Regions from separate parts of the Paraburkholderia sp. GAS199 genome, predicted to be linked through region 2. Evidence: predicted binding sites of a transcription regulator. Region 2 holds the regulator's gene; each other region holds the start of a gene.
What was found. Region 2 encodes LexA, which represses DNA repair genes until DNA is damaged. Its sites were predicted from a motif close to ACTGTATNNNNATACAGT; they were not measured.
Positions count from the first base shown of each region.

Region 1: P3T18_RS24520 (PA0069 family radical SAM protein) is a predicted target of LexA. The motif match lies at 1,633-1,650, and genes of this name have one in related genera.
Region 3: P3T18_RS24720 (ATP-dependent helicase) is a predicted target of LexA. The motif match lies at 2,646-2,663, and genes of this name have one in related genera.

Region 1 is NZ_JBNDMM010000007.1:17,395-21,932, reverse strand. It holds gene P3T18_RS24525 (NINE protein) at 1-424, shown strand, start outside; gene P3T18_RS24520 (PA0069 family radical SAM protein) at 436-1,572, opposite strand; gene P3T18_RS24515 (Lrp/AsnC ligand binding domain-containing protein) at 1,711-2,199, opposite strand; gene P3T18_RS24510 (D-amino acid dehydrogenase) at 2,369-3,655, shown strand; gene P3T18_RS24505 (acyl-CoA dehydrogenase) at 3,778-4,538, opposite strand, start outside.
Region 2 is NZ_JBNDMM010000004.1:388,100-392,637, forward strand. It holds gene P3T18_RS18650 (hypothetical protein) at 39-188, opposite strand; gene P3T18_RS18655 (universal stress protein) at 547-1,011, shown strand; gene P3T18_RS18660 (DUF2939 domain-containing protein) at 1,090-1,767, opposite strand; gene P3T18_RS18665 (hypothetical protein) at 1,868-2,224, opposite strand; gene lexA (transcriptional repressor LexA) at 2,283-2,933, opposite strand; gene P3T18_RS18675 (sulfate ABC transporter substrate-binding protein) at 3,248-4,288, shown strand; gene cysT (sulfate ABC transporter permease subunit CysT) at 4,413-4,538, shown strand, end outside.
Region 3 is NZ_JBNDMM010000007.1:59,485-64,022, reverse strand. It holds gene P3T18_RS24725 (DUF4088 family protein) at 1-381, shown strand, start outside; gene P3T18_RS24720 (ATP-dependent helicase) at 427-2,592, opposite strand; gene P3T18_RS24715 (hypothetical protein) at 2,789-3,049, opposite strand; gene P3T18_RS24710 (hypothetical protein) at 3,108-3,542, opposite strand; gene P3T18_RS24705 (RNA-binding S4 domain-containing protein) at 3,880-4,098, shown strand; gene P3T18_RS24700 (MATE family efflux transporter) at 4,292-4,538, shown strand, end outside.

The DNA.
Region 1 (4,538 bases), on a different contig from region 2:
CATCACCGCCGCGCTGGCTTTTCTGTTCGGCAGCCTGGGCGCGCATCGCTTCTATCTGTACGGCATGCGTGACATTTACGGCTGGGCGCATCTGCTCGGTACGCTAATCGGCATTCCGGGCGCAATGCTGCTGGTGGCAAGCGAGCGCGCTTCGATGCTCGGTTGGCTGCTGGTGTTTCCCGGCGCAGTCTCGCTACTCGCCGCTTTTCTGGCCGCTATCGTCTACGGTCTGCGCCCCGACGAAAAGTGGGACGCGCAATTCAACGCGCAAACGCAGCGCACGAGCCGTTCAGGCTGGACGGTTATCTTCATCGTGATTTTTTCGCTGCTGATCGGCGCGTTTCTGCTCATGACCGGCCTTGCCATTTCGTTCCAGACTTATTTCGAAAGTCAGGTGCAAGCCGCCAAAGCGTTGTCGCAGTAAAGCTGGCGGCATTAGAAGAGTCTTAGTTGAGGGTTGACCGGTGCCGGCTCGGCCGCCGGCTTCGGCGGTTCGGCCCGGCGAAAATGCGACATATCCAGAATGCCGCGATCGCGCTGATTCAATCCCAAACGACGCGCCGCATTATGAAACCGCTGCTTCAGCAAGTCGGCCCATAAACCTTCGCCTTTCATTCGCGTGGAAAAGGACGAGTCGTAATCCTTCCCGCCGCGCATGTCGCGCACGCGGCTCATGACGCGGTCGGCGCGGTCGGGGAAATGCGCACTCAGCCAGTCTTTGAACAGTGGCGCGACTTCCCAGGGCAAACGCAGCACGATATAGCTCGCGTTCGTTGCGCCCGCCTCCGCGCATGCTTCCAGCACGCGCTCCATGTCCGGCTCCGTGACGAACGGAATAACCGGCGCAATGCTGACGCCGACGGGAATGCCCGCCTCGCTCAGCGTGCGGATTGTGCGCAAACGGCGCGACGGCGTGGCCGCGCGCGGTTCGAGCGTACGTGCGATCTCGGCATCGAGCGTGGTGATGGTAATGGCAGCCATGAACTGACCGCGCGCCGCCATTGGCGCCAGCAAATCCAGATCGCGCTCGATGAGCGACGACTTGGTGATGGCCGCAAACGGGTGCCCCCGCTCGCTCAGCACTTCGATGACTCGCCGCGTGATCTGCATGTCCCGCTCCGCCGGCTGCCAGGCGTCGGTATTCACGCCCAGCGCGATCGGCTCGGGCACGTAAGATTTCTTCGACAGCTCGTGCTGCAACAACTCCGGCGCGTTGATTTTCGCGTAGATGCGACTTTCGAAGTCGAGACCCGGCGACAGGCCCAGATAACTGTGGGTGGGCCGCGCAAAGCAATAAATGCAGCCGTGCTCGCACCCGCGATAGGGATTCAACGACACGCAGAACGGAATATCTGGCGACGCATTGCGCGTAAGTATGGTTTTGGCTCGCTCTTCGAAGACCTGCGTGCGTAGCTTCTTCGGCTCGTCGCCGTCTTCTTCAAGCGGCTGCCAGCCGTCGTCTACCGCCTCGCGCTGATCGACTTCGTAGCGGCCTTGCAGATTCGTGACCGCGCCGCGCCCCTTTCTGGGCGCAGGCGGTGCAATGGAAAATTCGGGGCAGGAATCGGTCACGGCGGCGGCACTTGCAATTACAAGACAGGATCGCGCCGCAAAAGGAAACGGCGCAAATTACCTGTATAAATATACAGTGTTTACGCCGTTTGTCGAGCCTTGCCATCACGCTCAGAATGGAATGCCCGTTGGCCCCGCTCAGTCGCCGACAGCGATGGTCAGCGTCTCCTTGATCTCTTCCATCACGACATAGCTTTTCGACTGCACGGCGCCCGGCAACTGCAGCAGGATGTCACCGAGCAGCTTGCGGTAGTCCGCCATTTCGCCAATGCGCGCCTTGATCAGATAGTCGAAATCGCCCGACACCAGATGGCATTCCAGTACCTCGGGAATCTTCTGCACCTCGCGGCGGAACTGGTCGAACATGTTGCCGCTCTTGTGATCCAGCGTGATTTCGACGAACACGAGCAATGCCGCCCCCAGTTCCGCCGGATTCACGCGCGCGTGATAGCCGGTAATCACACCGTCGCGCTCCATACGCTTGACCCGCTCGATACAAGGCGTGACCGAGAGTCCGACCTGTTCCGCGAGGTCTTTCATCGCCATCCGGCCGTCCTGTTGCAGGAGTCGCAGGATCTTGTGATCGAGTTTGTCGAGGGCCCGGATCGGTTGGCGCTGTGTTCGCATGGTGTTTTTGCTGAAAATCTTGAAAATACAATAACAAAACCTACCTGACTGTTAATAGTATAGCGGTTAACACTGGACAGTCCGCGTTAGACCTCGTCAATCGAACGAACGCAAAACGACACGGCGAGTGCGGCGTCCACCGACCTCTTATCGAACATCTGGAGCAGCTATGCGAGTCGTCGTTTTGGGCAGTGGCGTCGTAGGGGTGACGAGCGCTTATTACCTCGCGCGCGCCGGTCACGACGTGACCGTGATCGACCGTGAAGCCGGCCCGGCACTCGAAACCAGCTTTGCCAACGCGGGCCAAATCTCGCCGGGCTACGCGTCGCCGTGGGCGGCGCCGGGCGTGCCGCTGAAGGCCGTCAAGTGGATGTTCCAGAAACATGCGCCGCTCGCCATTCGCCTCGACGGCACGCAGTTCCAGCTGCAATGGATGTGGCAAATGCTGCAGAACTGCACGTCGTCGCGCTACGCGGTCAACAAAGGCCGCATGGTGCGCCTCGCCGAATACAGCCGCGATTGTCTGCAGGCGCTGCGCGCCGAAACCGGCATCCAATACGAAGGCCGGACGGGCGGCACCTTGCAGGTGTTCCGCACCGAGCAGCAGTTCGAAGGCGCGGCCAAAGACATCGCGGTGCTGAAAGAGGCCAACGTGCCCTACGAACTGCTCTCGCCTGCCGAACTGACACAGGCCGAGCCGGCGCTCGCGGCGGTGTCGCACAAGCTCACGGGCGGCTTGCGTCTGCCGGGCGACGAAACCGGCGATTGCCAGATGTTCACCACGCGCCTCGCCGCGCTCGCCGAAGAACTCGGCGTGAAGTTCCGCTACAACACGCCGATCGATTCGCTCGCCATGGCGGGAGACCGCATCGCCGGCGTGCAATGCGGCAGCGAGCTGGTACGCGCGGACTCGTTCGTCGTCGCGCTCGGTTCCTACTCGACAAAATTTTTGTCCGGCCTCGTCAAGATTCCGGTTTATCCGCTCAAGGGTTATTCGATCACCGCGCCGATCGTCAACGAAGCCGCCGCGCCGGTGTCCACCGTGCTCGACGAAACGTACAAGATCGCCATCACGCGTTTCGACGACCGCATTCGCGTCGGCGGCATGGCAGAGATCGTGGGCTTCGACAAATCGCTGCGCGAAGCACGTCGCGCCACGCTGGAACTGTGCGTGAATGATCTGTTCCCGGGCGGCGGAGATACGTCGAAGGCCAGCTTCTGGACCGGCCTGCGCCCGATGACGCCGGACGGCACGCCGATCGTCGGCCGCACGCCGGTTTCCAACCTGTTCCTGAACACCGGCCACGGTACGCTGGGCTGGACGATGTCGTGCGGCTCGGGTCAATTGCTGGCCGACGTCATGTCGGGCAAGCAACCGGCCATCAAGGCTGACGACCTCTCGGTCCATCGCTACCTTGGCGAAACCGGCGGAGCGCATCGTCCCGCTTACGCCTGAGCATCGGCATCGAAGCCGTCGCAAACATTAGCGACGGTGACAGGCTGCAAGACAAACGGCGCCTCACGGCGCCGTTTGCTTTTTGCTTCAGCGTTCGCGAATGATCGCGACGCCCGGCAAGCTCAGAACTGATCGTCCGACAAGGCCAGCACGCTCTCGCCGCCCTTCGCGGTGACGATCGACGCCTCGAGCGCCGACGCCTGCGCCAGCACATGCTCGGCATAGAACTGCGCGGTCGCGATCTTGGCGCCGTAGAACGACGGATCTTCGTCGCGTTTTGCCGCCGCGACCAGCAACGCGCGCGCCATCTGCCAGCCGCCCAGCACGACGCCGGCCAGCTTCAGATACGGCACACTGCCGGCGAACACCGCGTTCGGATCGCTCTTCGTATTCGCCACGACGAAATCGACCACGGCGCTCAACGAGTCGTGACCCAGCGCCAGATATTTCTTCATCGATGCAAACGCGGGACCTTGCTGCGAACCGAGCGCTTCGACCGTTTCCGCGACGCCGGCCAGCAGCGCCTTCGCGACCTTGCCGCCGTCGCGAACGGTCTTGCGGCCGATCAGGTCGTTGGCCTGAATCGCGGTGGTGCCTTCGTAAATCGGCAGAATGCGTGCGTCGCGATAGTACTGCGCCGCGCCGGTTTCTTCGATGAAACCCATGCCGCCATGCACCTGCACGCCGAGGCTCGTCACGTCGATGGACAGCTCCGTGCTCCAGCCCTTCACGATCGGCACGAGGTATTCGTAGATGGCCTGATGCTCGGCGCGCTTCGCCTCGTCGGGATGACGGTGCGCGATGTCGCAATGCGACGCCGCCACATAGGCCAGCGCGCGCGACGCTTCGGTGAGTCCGCGCATGGTCGAGAGCATGCGGCGCA
Region 2 (4,538 bases):
GTGGAAACCCTCGAATTTACGTGAAATGCCATCCCGTATTAGCGGCGCTCGGTGTCGCCCATTTCACCGTCGATCATGGCGCGCCCACGCACCGGTAGATTCTTTGACACCGAAGCACCATCGATACATGGCCCATGATGGCGATCGATGAGAATCACCGTGTCGAGCGTTTGGGCCTCGATCAGCATGTGAATGTCCGCAATATCGATGGGACGCTCGAAGGAAGATGAAGCCGTCCGCGGTGAGCCAGGCGTTCGGCCCGAGCAGACCAAAGCACTCGCCAGCGTTCACATGGATCAATCAACGCTCCTCGAAAAGACGTGATTTGCCGGGAAGGCGGCTTATTCCAGGCTATCCCCCAACGCAGGGCGGGTTGTGCAACCCGTGGCCGCGCGGCTTTCTTGCGCCGCCGCATCGGGTTTGCCAGGGTCTTGCCCGTGCGCGCACCGAATTCGGGCAGACCTGGCGTTTTCCATCCCTTGCAAGCTGAATTGCGGCGCACCATGATTCATTCAAACCGCGCACTTCGCGCTAGGGGAGAAAATCATGGCGAGCTACCAGAAAATCCTGTTGTGCTACGACGGCTCGCGCGAGGGGCGCAAAGCGCTACGTTGCGGCGCCGATCTGGCGATGGACCTGAAAGCGGAAACGCACCTGCTCTCGGTGGTGGATATGCGTTCTAGCATCGCGCAAAGCGCAGGCCTGCTGACCGACGTCGCATGCGGCAGTTTCGAGAAGACCGCGCGTGACATCCTGCAGGAAGGCGTGGACTGGCTGACCGAACGCGGCGTCAGTGCGCAGGGGCATTTCGCCTTCGGTCATCCCATCGACGAAATCGCCAATCTTGCCAACGAACTGCACGTCGATCTGGTGGTGGTGGGGCATCGCTGCCGAACCGGCCTGTCGCGCTGGTGGATGGGCGCAGGCAATACGCCGCTGCTCGACCGGGTTTCGTGCAGCATTCTGGTGGCGTGTTCGTCGGCGCAGGAACAGCAGCAGGCCGCTGCCTGATGGCGAGCCGCATGTTCGATGCATGCGGCCCGATTCCCCGGGCTTTGGACTACGACGGGCGTTTGCCCGGCGCGTGCCTCATGGCGTGTTCAGGTCGACCGCGGCGAGTTTCCAGGTGAACAAACCTTCGCGCTGAAAGATTGCGGCGTAACGTGCGTCGCCGGCGCCATGCTGATAGGTGACCACGAACTCGTTGAGTCCGCGATAGGCAGCCGTGGTTTGCGGCGGCTGTTGTGGCGCGGCGGGCTCGGGATTGCCGTTGGCGTTACCGTTTGAATTGCCCGCAGCAGGTGTTGCCGGCGCCGCTTGCTGCGGCGTATCGGGTTGCGGCGCCCCCGGCGAGTTAGCAGCGGCAGGCGGGACGGGCGGACGTTCGCCCGGATTGCCACGCGGCGGCATGCCGTTCAACAGCGCGGCCACGCCATCGGGCGTTGCATACGCATCCACCAGCGGTCCGATCAACGCAACGCCGATCATGGCGCCGATTGCGGCCAATGGATTGCCATTGCTATGCGCGTCGAGCCGACGCGTCAATAAGCCCGACACCTGTTGCTTCAGGCTCTCGCGCAAAGCGGGAAAGTCGACGTATTCGTTGACGGTCGGAGCATCGCGCGCGTCGGCCGCGCGTTTGAGATTGTTCAGCGCGATGTACGGCGTGGCGTAAGCGAAGCCCAGTGCGGCAATGACCGCAATCACGATTAGTGTGACGATCAGCGGCCGTGTTGTGCTGCGCCGCGTGCGTGTTGGAACTGCCATCGAGTGGTGCTCTCCATCAGGTGTGATCTAGGGTGGACAGCGGCCACACGAAAACGATCCCGAGCACGACTTGCGGAGTAAGGGAGACCTGTAAATTCTGTTACGCCTCGAACACCGCGCCGTGTACGTTCGCTTCCTCGGCGATGCAGCGATCGATCATGCGGCACACCGCGTCGACCGTGCCGACCATGATGAGCCGCGACGGCCCGTGATAGACGCGCACCGGTGCGCGACGTGCGGGCTCGGCCGTATTCAGCCCCGAGTTCAGCGAGACGCGTGCAAAAGCCGGCAACGATGACGGCAGGCCGTGCAGGTCGGCGTTGCCGGCCGGCTCGTCGAACAGCGATGGCGTGACGGACGCGGACGACGCCTCGATCAACGAGCAAGGCACCAGCTTGCGCAAATGGCGCAGACGACCGAACTGGCGAAAAGGCAGCAGGCGGGCAAGGCGTTCCATGAGTCTCTCCAGGCGATTCAACGTTGTGACGGCTTTGGCTCGGCGAACCAGCGGACTTTCAGAACTCGCCCGGGCGGATCAGCCCGACGGCGATGCCCTCCAGTGCGAACTCCGCACTGCCGGTTTCAACGAAGATGTTTTCATAATCGGGGTTCTCGGCGATCAGCTCGAGACCGTTCGGCCGGCGCTTCAGGCGCTTGACCGTCACGTCGTCGCCAAGACGGGCGATGATGATCTGGCCGTCTTTGGCTTCGCTCTTCTTCTGCACGGCGAGCAGGTCGCCGTCGAAAATGCCGGCGTCGCGCATGGAGAGGCCGCGCACCTTCAGCAGGTAGTCGGGCTTGCTCGAAAACAGCGCCGGGTCGCAGGCGTAGTGCTGCGCGATATGTTCCTGCGCGAGGATCGGGCTACCTGCCGCCACCCGGCCGATCAGCGGCAGTGACAACTGCATGATGCTGGCGTGCGGCAGCGTGAACTGATGCGGCGCGTCTTCCGGATTGGAAAGCAGCCGGATGCCGCGCGAAGCGCCGGCGGCAAGCTCGATCACACCTTTGCGAGCAAGCGCGCGCAGATGTTCCTCCGCCGAATTAGCCGAGCTGAAACCCAGCTCGGCGGCGATTTCCGCGCGGGTGGGCGGAAAGCCAGTGCGTTCGATGGCCCGGCGGATCAGATCGAAAACCTGCTGTTGTCGTGCGGTGAGTTTGGTCATGTCGCCACTGTATGTATGAACAGGTGACTGTATTTTTATACAGTATTCCGCGCAATTCAAGCATTACTTTAAGTTCGTGGCTCGGGGTGGCGTTCCAGCGCCCCAAATCGACGCTCCAGCATCCGTTTTTGTGCCGCAACGCCTTATCTGGCCGTCATTACCACTTTTGCGTATTAAAGAATGAAGAAACATTATTTTTAATGATGAAAGCGCTTCGATAGACTGGCCTCCAGTTGCAGCTCATGTGCACGTGACCGCGACGCAAAAGAACACCACACGCTGTTTTAGCGGACTACCACGCGGAGAAAGTTGGCATGAATCATCAAGGCACGGGGCTGGCAGGCAAGACCAGAAAACTCATCGCGACGCTCGCTCTCGGCACGGCTGCGGCGTTGGGCGTCGTGGCGCAGGCTCAGGCGGCCGACACGACATTGCTGAACGTTTCGTACGACCCGACGCGCGAGCTGTATCAGGACGTCAACCAGGCATTCGGCAAGGAATGGAAGGCGAAGACGGGCGAGACCATCACCTTCAAGCAGTCGCACGGCGGCTCGGGCGCGCAGGCCCGCTCGGTGCTCGACGGCCTGCAGGCAGACGTGGTGACGCTGGCGCTGGCCTACGACATCGACGCGCTGGCGAGCAAAGGTCTGATCGACAAGGGCTGGCAGAAGCGTCTGCCGGACAACGCGTCGCCGTACACGTCGACGATCGTGTTTCTGGTGCGCAAGGGCAACCCGAAGCACATCAAGGACTGGGACGATCTGGTCAAGCCGGGCGTGTCGATCGTCACGCCGAATCCGAAGACCTCGGGCGGCGCGCGCTGGAACTACCTGGCGGCATGGGCGTACGCGGAACATCTGCCGGGCGGCAACGACCAGAAGGCCAAGGAATTCGTCGGCAAGCTCTACAAGAACGCGGGCGTGCTCGATTCGGGCGCGCGCGGCGCGACCACCAGCTTCGTGCAGCGCGGAATCGGCGACGTGCTGATCGCATGGGAAAACGAAGCGTTCCTGTCGCTGAAGGAGTTCGGTCCGGACAAGTTCGAGATCGTGGTGCCGTCGGTGAGCATTCTGGCCGAGCCGCCGGTCGCGGTGGTCGACAAGGTGGTCGACAAACACGGCACGCGCAAGCTGGCCGAGGCTTATCTGAACTTTCTGTATAGCGAGCAGGGTCAGGAGATTGCCGCGAAGAACTTCTACCGTCCGCGTTCGAACAAGGTGCCGGCCGATCTGACCGCCAAGTTTCCGAAGCTGAAGCTGTACACGGTGGACGACTCGTTCGGCGGCTGGGCCAACGCGCAGAAGACCCACTTTGCCGACGGCGGCGTGTTCGATTCGATCTATTCGCCGCAATAAACACTGACGTCACGATAGCTGCACCTGTTTCACCCGACCGGAAAGCGCGCCCATCGAGCGCGCTTTCCGGCTAGCCAGGCGGCCAGAAAAGAGCCGCCGGCCTCAACCCTGAAGAGTACCCAGCATGACGACGTTGACCTTCCGAAAACCGAGCGCCTTGCCCGGTTTTGGCCTGACACTCGGCATCACGGTGGCTTATCTGAGCCTCGTGGTGCTGATTCCGCTTGCGGCGACCTTCCTCAAGACCGCG
Region 3 (4,538 bases), on a different contig from region 2:
GACCCGCTGGCGGCGCAGATCAAGAGCGCGTCTCAAGACATTCAGGCGCTGGAAGAAGTCATGCAGACACCCGCCTGGCGGCTCGTGGAATCGCTGCGCCAGCGCGTGTACGAAGCCAAGGTGGCCTGCGAGACGGGCGTGGGCAGCACCGCGCGCGAAAAGCTCGGCGAGTTGCGCGGTCTGCTGCGTCTGGGCATTTCGCACGGCTCGATCCAGAAGCAGGAAGCCCAGCAGATCATGGAATATCTGCGCCTGCTGAAGCCGGAAATCTTCGTCGAAGAACCGTACGACGTGTTCTCGCGCCTCGCCGCGTGGCTGCGCAATTTCTTCGTGCCGCCGCGTCCGGTCACCCAGCAGCAACAGCAGCGCCAGTCGCGCTGAACCACGGCGCGCGGCCCGCGCCGTGCGCATTCAACCAGGCAGCACTCAGTCCCACATCTTCCTGAGCTTCGCCCCGATCTCGAGCTTCGCGCGCGCCGCGGCGGCCAGCCCCGTAGCCGTGGGCGCGCTCGGCACCGGCACGCGCGGCCACGCGTAGGCATCGAACAGCGGCATCAGATGCGCCGGAATGAAACGCGTGCGCGACGCCCACACGTGACGGTCGCCCATATGCGTCTGGTTGTGCACGTAGAAACGCTGCGGCACGACGATATGCAGATCCTCTTTCGCACGCGTCATCGCCACGTATAAGAGGCGCCGCTCTTCGTCGATTTCCTCCTCGGTGCCCGTGCCCAGATCAGACGGAATACAGCCGTCGACGCCATTCAGCACGAACACGTTGCGCCACTCCTGACCTTTCGCGGAGTGGATCGTCGAGAGGATCAGATAGTCTTCGTCGAGCAGAGGCACGCCGGATTCGTCGCTGGTGGCGTCGGGCGGGTCGAGCGTCAACTCGGTCAGAAAGCGCTCGCGCGTCGGATACGTGGCCGCGATGCTTTCCATCTGCAACACGTCCGCATGACGGATGGCCGCGTCTTCGTGATTGCGCTCCAGATGCGGCTCGTACCAGCGACGCACCATCTCGAACTCGGCCGGCCATGGCGTCTGCCGTCCGTACACACTCGACATCAGCTTGACGAACGGATGCCAGTCTTCCTGCGCCCGCGCGGGCGGGGCGAACGCGGCCAGCGCATGACCGGCGTTTTCACCGAACTCGGCCGCTTCGCCCGCGAGCGCGCGGGCCACGACCTCGTCCAGCACCTTGGCCGCCGTTGCCGGACCGACGCCCGGCAGCAATTGCACGACCCGGAACCCGGCGACGCGATCGCGCGGATTCTCCGCCCAGCGCAGCACCGCGAGCACGTCCTTGACGTGCACCGAGTCGAGAAACTTCAGGCCGCCGAATTTCACGAACGGAATGTTGCGCCGGGTCAATTCGATCTCCAGCGCGGCACTGTGATGCGCGGCCCGAAACAGCACCGCCTGCGACTTCAGCGTCATGCCCTGCTCGCGCGCTTCCAGCACCTGCTCGACGATATAGCGCGCCTGGTCCGCTTCATCGGCGACCGTGACGAGGCGCGGGCGCTGCGCCGACGCCGTGTCGGTCCAGAGATTCTTGGTGTAGCGCTCGCTGGCGAGTTCGATGACCGCGTTCGACGCCGCCAGAATCGGCGCGGTCGAACGGTAATTGCGCTCCAGCGTGATCTGGCGCGCCGGCGGATCGAAGTGCGAGGGAAAGTCGAGAATGTTGCGAACCGTGGCGCCGCGAAACGAGTAGATCGACTGGGCGTCGTCGCCGACCACGGTCAGGCCGCAGCCGTCCGGCTTCAACGCGAGCAGGATCGACGCCTGCAGGCGGTTGGTGTCCTGATACTCGTCCACCAGCACGTGATCGAAGCGCGCCGACAGATCGGCGGCAATGGCCGGTTCCGCCGCCATGTGCGACCAGTACAGCAGCAGGTCGTCGTAATCGAGCACGCTCTGCTTCTGCTTGGCGTCCACGTACGACGCGAAAAGCATGCGCAAATCGGCTTCCCATTCGCGACACCACGGAAACGCCTGGTCCAGCACGTGGGTAAGCGATGCGCCGGTGTTGACCACGCGCGAGTAAATGGCAAAACAGGTGCTCTTGGCCGGGAAACGCCGCTCCTTCGCCGACAAACCGAGTTCGTGACGCACCAGATTCATCAGATCGGCGGAATCTTCCCGGTCGTTGATGGTGAACGCGGGGGCAAGGCCGATCAGATCGGCGTATTCGCGCAACAGTCGCGCGCCGACGCTGTGAAACGTACCCGACCACGTCAGGCCCTGCGCCAGCGCCGCTCGCGCGCCGAGCGCGGCGCCCGCGATGCGGCTGACGCGCCGCGTCATTTCGAGCGCTGCGCGGCGCGAGAACGTGAGCAGCAGGATGCGGCGCGGGTCGGCGCCCTTCACCACCAGATTGGCGACACGATGCGCGAGCGTGTTGGTCTTGCCCGAGCCCGCGCCGGCAATCACCAGCAGTGCGCCCGGCGGCTCGCCGGGACGGTCCGCGCCGTATTCGACGGCTTCGCGCTGTGCTTCGTTGAGCTTGGCCAGCCAGTCGGCCGCCTCGGCCGCGTCGGGCGATGCAGGCGAAGCGGACGGCGGCGGAGATTCGGCGACTGGAAGCACAGTGGATTGAGCGTGAGAAAGTCTTCGACCGGGTTGGGGAGACAGCGACGCATACTGTATATCCATACAACCCTCGCCGACAAGCGACCCTTTTTTCTGCGTGACGTCGGCGTCCTGCCCACCAATGAAAATGGCCCGGGGCGCATGGTGCGCACCGGGCCACGGTTCCATTCGGCAGCGAGGGCCGTCAGCCGGCTTACTGCTTCTTGGCGTCCTTCACGTTGGCGTCCGCGTTCGCCTTGTCGGCGTCGGCCTGAGCGTCCGTCTTTTTCTTGTCGGCCTTGGCTTGCGCCACCGACGCCTTCTTGTCGGCCTTCGATTGCTCCTTCGCGGCCTTCTTGTCGGCGTGCGTCACCGGCGCGGCGGCCGGGTCGCTAGCCTGCGCGAAAGCCATGGTCGACAGACAACCGGCAATCAGCGCGGCGTAGATCCTGCTCATCGATTTTTGGCGAGTCATGCGTACCTCCTTGATTGACGGGAGCGATTCCGCTGCCGGCGCGTGTCAGTGCGTCACGTTAGTGCTTCACGTCCGCGCCGTCGGTCTGGTCGCCCGCCTGACCTTGCATGTTCATCTTCATTTCGTTGTTGGCAGTCTGCTTGTCCGCCTTCTGGTTGATCTTGGCGTCACGCACCTGCTGCTTGTATTGCGACTTGGCGGCCTTCTGCTGATCCTTCAATTCCGCCTTCGATGCCTTCTTCGACGTGCGATAGTCGGCGTTGGCCTGAGCATTCGCGTCGCGCTTCTGCACCAGCGGATCGGTCGAACCCGACGCCGTCAGGCGGGTCGGTGCCGGCGTCACGCCTTGAGCGGCCGGTGCGGCCGGCGCCGCGCCCGGAGCCTGAACCTGCGCCGACATCGCGGCGTCCGGCTGGGTGGTTTGCGCCATGGCGGCCGTAGCGGCAAAGGCGGTCAAAGCGGTACCGATCAGGAGTGTGCGAATCTGGGTCATGGCTTAATCCTCTCTAAGTTTGTTGTGTCGCGAGCGCTCGATGGATCGTGGCGCGTGGTGTGTTCCGCTGTTCCACGGTCATTCACGTTGTTCACGTGAGGCGCCCGGCATCCCTGTCACTGGAAAACCAGCAAGCTTTCCTGCTGGAATCCACTTTAAGAGGGAAAATCGTGAGAAACGACCAGTGTTACGGAACGTTTCACTTTCCGACAATTGCATAACACTTGCATAACACCTGCTTGCAATTGCCTGTGCCGATCTTCCCGCGCACGCGACTTTCATCCAGGGCAAGCTTGTGGCTTATGATGCGAACCCTTTGCCTGAAGGTGCAAACGCCATGCCCAACCTCGATTTCACCCTGACCGGCGACTACGTCGAACTGCACAATCTCCTGAAGATAACGGGTCTCGCGGACAGCGGCGGCTCGGCGAAAATGATGGTCGCCGACGGCGCGGTCACGGTCGACGGCCGTGTCGAAACGCGTAAAACCTGCAAAATCCGCGCAGGCCAGGTCGTGCTGCTCGGCGACACGCGCATTGCCGTGCACGAAGCCTGACGACCGCGAGGCGCATACGCGGAGAGACGCCGCCCGCGTCCAACCGCCGACTCCGGAAAATCGCAGGACAGTACGCACCAGAATCGTGCTTCCTCCATCGACATTGCCTGACGAAGGCAATAAGCTGTCAGCTTCGATCGAACCGACAACCGGCTGACAGCCGCCGCTCGCATCCGGCGAGCCTTACCCTTCCATGACTCAATCCGGCTTCACCCGGGTCGCCGCCCGGCCGCCGACCCTCACCCGCCACGCCGCCGACACCGCCAGGCTCGCCGCGCCGCTCGCGATCGCGCAGTTGTCGCAGATGGCCATGGGCGTCACCGACACGATCCTGCTCGGCTCGCTGGGCGCCGACGCGCTCGCGGCCGGCGGTCTCGGCGCCAACCTGTTCTTCGTGGTGGTCACGTTGCTGCAGGGCGTGCTGACCTCGGTCAGCGTAA